Regions from separate parts of the Streptomyces sp. NPDC028910 genome, predicted to be linked through region 2. Evidence: riboswitches for the same ligand, from Rfam matches in the RefSeq annotation. Region 2 holds a riboswitch; the other holds the start of a gene.
The links. A riboswitch is a leader RNA that binds a small molecule or an ion and turns the genes downstream of it on or off. The one in region 2 is predicted to bind S-adenosylmethionine.
Positions count from the first base shown of each region.

Region 1: it holds a riboswitch for S-adenosylmethionine, as region 2 does, so the genes downstream of both, ACZ4TV_RS28435 (aminotransferase class V-fold PLP-dependent enzyme) here and thrC (threonine synthase) in region 2, are expected to answer to the same signal.

Region 1 covers NZ_JBVHVF010000030.1:33,025-35,415, reverse strand. The annotation lists gene trpD (anthranilate phosphoribosyltransferase) at 1-963, shown strand, start outside; SAM riboswitch class IV at 1,052-1,168, shown strand; gene ACZ4TV_RS28435 (aminotransferase class V-fold PLP-dependent enzyme) at 1,390-2,391, shown strand, end outside.
Region 2 covers NZ_JBVHVF010000004.1:107,653-110,043, forward strand. The annotation lists gene ACZ4TV_RS07435 (glucosyl-3-phosphoglycerate synthase) at 1-431, opposite strand, end outside; SAM riboswitch class I at 618-773, shown strand; gene thrC (threonine synthase) at 791-2,104, shown strand; gene ACZ4TV_RS07445 (MoaD/ThiS family protein) at 2,142-2,391, shown strand, end outside.

The DNA of each region.
Region 1 (2,391 bases), on a different contig from region 2:
ACCGCCTGGGCCATGGACCGGATCATGCGGGGGGAGGCCACCGACGCCCAGATCGCCGGCTTCACCGTCGCGCTGCGGGCCAAGGGGGAGACGGTCGCGGAGATCAACGGCCTCGTACGGGCCATGTACGAGCACGCCAACCTGATCGAGGTGCCGGGCCGGACGGTGGACATCGTCGGCACGGGCGGCGACGGGGCCAAGACGGTGAACATCTCGACGATGTCGGCGGTCGTGGTGGCCGGTACCGGAGCCAAGGTGGTCAAGCACGGGAACCGGGCCGCGTCCTCCGCGAGCGGGTCCTCGGACGTCCTGGAGAAGCTCGGCGTCAACCTCGACCTCAGCACGGCGCGGGTGGTGGAGGTCGCCGAGGAGGCCGGCATCACCTTCTGCTTCGCGGTGAAGTTCCACCCGGCGCTGCGGCACGTGGCGGCGGCCCGCAAGGAGTTGGGGATCCGCACCACCTTCAACATCCTCGGCCCGCTGACCAACCCGGCTCGGGTACGGGCCCAGGCCACCGGTGTGGCCGACCCCCGGATGGCCCCGATCGTGGCGGGCGTGCTCGCCGAGCGGGGTTCCTCGGCCCTGGTCTTCCGCGGTGACGACGGCCTGGACGAGCTGACCACGACGGCGACCTCGCGCGTCTGGTGGGTCCGCGACGGCAAGGTCTCGGAGCAGCGCTTCGACCCGCGCGACGTCGGCATCGACCTGGTCGAGGTCTCCGCCCTGGCCGGCGGGGACCCCTCGTACAACGCGGACGTCGCCCGCCGCCTGCTGGCCGGCGAGACCGGCCCGGTCCGCGACGCCGTCCTGCTGAACTCGGCGGCGGCCCTCGTTGCCCTGGACCCGGGCGCGGGCACGCTGGAGGAGCAGCTCGCGGCCGGTATCGCCCGTGCGGCGGAGTCGATCGACTCGGGCGCGGCGCGGGCCGCGCTGGCACGGTGGGTGGCGGCCAGCAACGCCTGATTCCGGTGATCCTTTTGAGCCAAGACCCCGGTCCGCATAGCGGACCGGGGTCTTGCGGTCGTGGGATCTTGTGGCAGGATGCTGACCAGGTCACGAGTGACAGCGTTTAGGCCCCGGCTTGCTGTCCGGCAACCCTCCTTCCGTGGCGGGGTGCCCCGGGTGATGACCAGGTCGTAGGCAGCAAGGCCTACGGCAAGCGCGGATCCCTCGACACCAGGGGTCCTGGTCTCTCGAGGAGCGTTTTCCGTGAGCAAGCGAATGCGATAGGGCGACTCCGCCCCCACTTCACCCCTCGGACCAGGGTCATTTCCGTATGCCCCCGTTCAGTCCGGTCCGAGGACCCTCCGTACCCCGGACGGCCGCAGAGCCGTACCCGCGTACGGGCACACCGAAGCCATTCAGCCCTGCCTGCCGGGAGATACCGCCATGTCCGCATCCCTGAACGCCGCCGTCGCCACCGCCCCCGCCGTCGCCACCGCCGACCCCGCCTGTGCCGCGCCGCTCCCGGTCCTCGGCCGGGACGTCACCGTCCCGCTCGTCACCGGCGGCGAGGTCACCTACGCGGCCCTCGACTACGCGGCCAGCGCCCCCGCCCTGCAGCGGGTCTGGGACGACGTGGCCGCGTACGCCCCGTACTACGGCAGCGTGCACCGCGGCGCCGGGTACCTCTCGCAGCTCTCCACCGACCTTTTCGAGCAGAGCCGGGTCACGGTCGCCGAGTTCCTGGACTGCCGCCCCTCCGACCAGGTGATCTTCACCCGGTCCACGACCGACTCCCTGAACCTGCTCGCGGCCGTACTTCCCGCCGACTGCCAGGTGTTCGTCTTCGAGACCGAGCACCACGCCTCGCTGCTGCCGTGGGCGGACGCGCGGCTCACCTGCCTCAACGCCCCGCGCACCCCGGACGAGGCCGTCGCCACCCTGGAGCGGGCACTGGCCGACCGCGAGCCGTACGGCCCGGCGCTCGTGTGCGTGACCGGCGCCTCCAACGTCACCGGTGAGCTGTGGCCGGTGAAGGAACTCGCCGCCGCCGCGCACGCCCACGGCGCGCGGATCGTGCTGGACGCCGCCCAACTGGCCCCGCACCACCCGGTCTCCGTGCAGGACCTGGACGTCGACTGGGTCGCCTTCTCCGGGCACAAGCTCTACGCGCCCTTCGGCTCGGGCGTGCTCGCCGGCCGCGCGGACTGGCTGCAGGAGGCGGAGCCGTACCTGGCCGGCGGCGGCGCCTCCCGCACGGTCGCCCGGCGCGAGGACGGCGGCGTGGACGTCGAGTGGCACACCACGGCCGCCCGCCACGAGGCCGGCTCCCCGAACGTCATCGGCGTCTACTCCATCGCCTCGGCCTGCAAGGCCCTGACGGAGGCGGGCTTCGAGAACCTGGTCGCCCGGGAGCGCCACCTCATCGCCACGGTGCGCGGCGGCCTG
Region 2 (2,391 bases):
ACGATCCCCGAGACGAAGGCGGCCGAGAAGTCCCGCAGGTCGGCGTCGACGAAGCAGACGATGTCCCCGGTCGTGGCTAGCAGCGAGCGCCACAGCACCTCGCCCTTGCCGGGCAGCGCCGGGATCCTCGGGAGTATCTCGTCGCGGTGCACCACCCGGGCGCCGGCTTTCGCCGCGACCTCCGCGGTCCGGTCGGTCGAGCCCGAGTCGATCACGACCAGTTCGTCCACCAGGGGGACGGGCAGCCCCTCGATCAGCTCACGCCGGATCACCTCGACGATCGCGCCGACCGTCGCCTCCTCGTCGAGCGCGGGCAGCACCACGCTGACCGTGGTACCGGCCGCCCGTTTCCGGTCGAGCAGCTGGTCGAGCGGTCGGTCGGCGGCGGACCAGGAGCGGTCGGCCAGCCATCGCTCCACCTCTTCCAGCACCCTCAGTACTCCCTGCTCGTCGGCAATATCTGCCGTTATGTGATCCATCTCGCGGTTCGGACGCCTGTCTCACCCGCCCGGGCCTTCAGTTACAGTCTTGAACAACGCGAAGGACCGCCGCATGCCGGGGGCCCTTCGCGCACAAACGCCCGGGTGCGCCACAGAGCGCGTCGCCCGGTGCCATACCGCTCATCCAGAGGGGCAGAGGGACACGGCCCGTTGAAGCCCCGGCAACCCTCCAGTCGGTTCTCGCGATCGCGCACCAGCGACGTAGCGAGGTCCCCGGCTAGGGAAGGTGCCAATTCCGTCTCATGGCGAAGTGCGCCATGGGGAAGATGAGGAGAAAGGGCCTCGCCATCATGGCTGCACAGACTGTCGACACCGACACCGTCACCGCCACCTCTGCCGGAACCGGAACCGGAACTGTCGATCTCGGACCCGCCACCGGACTTTCCTGTCGCGAGTGCGGCACCCGCTTCGAGCTCGGCCCCATCTTCGCGTGCGCCGAGTGTTTCGGACCGCTGGAAGTCGCCTACGACCTCCCGACCGGCGACGCCGAGGCCCTGCGCGCCGCGATCGAGGCCGGCCCCAACAACATCTGGCGCTACGCGCCGCTGCTGCCCGTCCCCGCGGACGTGGCCTCCAAGCCGAGCCTGAACCCGGGCTTCACCAAGCTCGTGGACGCGGCCAACCTGGCCAAGGAGCTCGGCGTCAGCGGCAAGCTCTACGTCAAGGACGACTCCGGCAACCCGACGCACTCCTTCAAGGACCGCGTCGTGGCCATCGCAGTCGAGGCCGCCCGCGCCTTCGGCTTCACCACCCTGTCCTGCTCCTCGACCGGCAACCTGGCCGGCGCCGTCGGCGCCGCGGCCGCCCGGGCCGGCTTCCGCTCCTGCGTGTTCATCCCGCACGATCTGGAGCAGGGCAAGGTCGTCATGGCCGGCGTGTACGGCGGCGACCTGGTCGGCATCGAGGGCAACTACGACGACGTCAACCGCTTCTGCTCCGAGCTCATCGGCGACCCGCTGGGCGAGGGCTGGGGCTTCGTCAACGTCAACCTCCGCCCGTACTACGGCGAGGGCTCCAAGACCCTCGCGTACGAGATCTGCGAGCAGCTCGGCTGGCAGCTGCCCGACCAGATCGTGATCCCGATCGCGTCCGGCTCGCAGCTGACGAAGATCGACAAGGGTCTGCAGGAGCTCGTGAAGCTCGGCCTCGTCGAGGACAAGCCGTACAAGATCTTCGGTGCCCAGGCCGAGGGCTGCTCCCCGGTGTCGACCGCCTTCAAGGCCGGTCACGACGTGGTCCGCCCGCAGAAGCCGAACACCATCGCCAAGTCGCTGGCCATCGGCAACCCGGCGGACGGCCCGTACGTCCTGGACATCGCCCGCCGCACCGGCGGCTTCGTCGAGGACGTCAACGACGAGCAGGTCGTCGAGGCGATCAAGATCCTCGCGCAGACCGAGGGCATCTTCGCCGAGACCGCGGGCGGCGTGACCGTCGGCGTGACGAAGAAGCTCATCGAGAACGGGCAGCTCGACCCGACGCTGACCACCGTCATCCTCAACACCGGTGACGGCCTCAAGACCCTGGAGGCGGTGGCCGCGGACAGCGGCCAGACCGCCACCATCCGCCCGAGCCTGGACGCGTTCCGCGCCGCCGGCCTGGCCTGACCATCTCCTCCTGCTCTACCGGAAAGGCAGTAGCGCCATGAGCGTCAACGTCCGCATCCCCACCATCCTGCGCACCTACACCGGCGGTCAGGCCGAGGTCCCGGCCGAGGGCGCGACCCTCGCCGAGGTCATCGAGTCCCTGGAGAAGAACCACCCGGGCATCGCCGCGCGCGTCCTGGACGACCAGGGCAAGCTGCGCCGCTTCGTGAACGTGTACGTCAACGACGACGACGTGCGCTTCGAGGGCGGGCTGCAGGCGGCGACGCCGGCCGGCGCCGGCGTCTCGA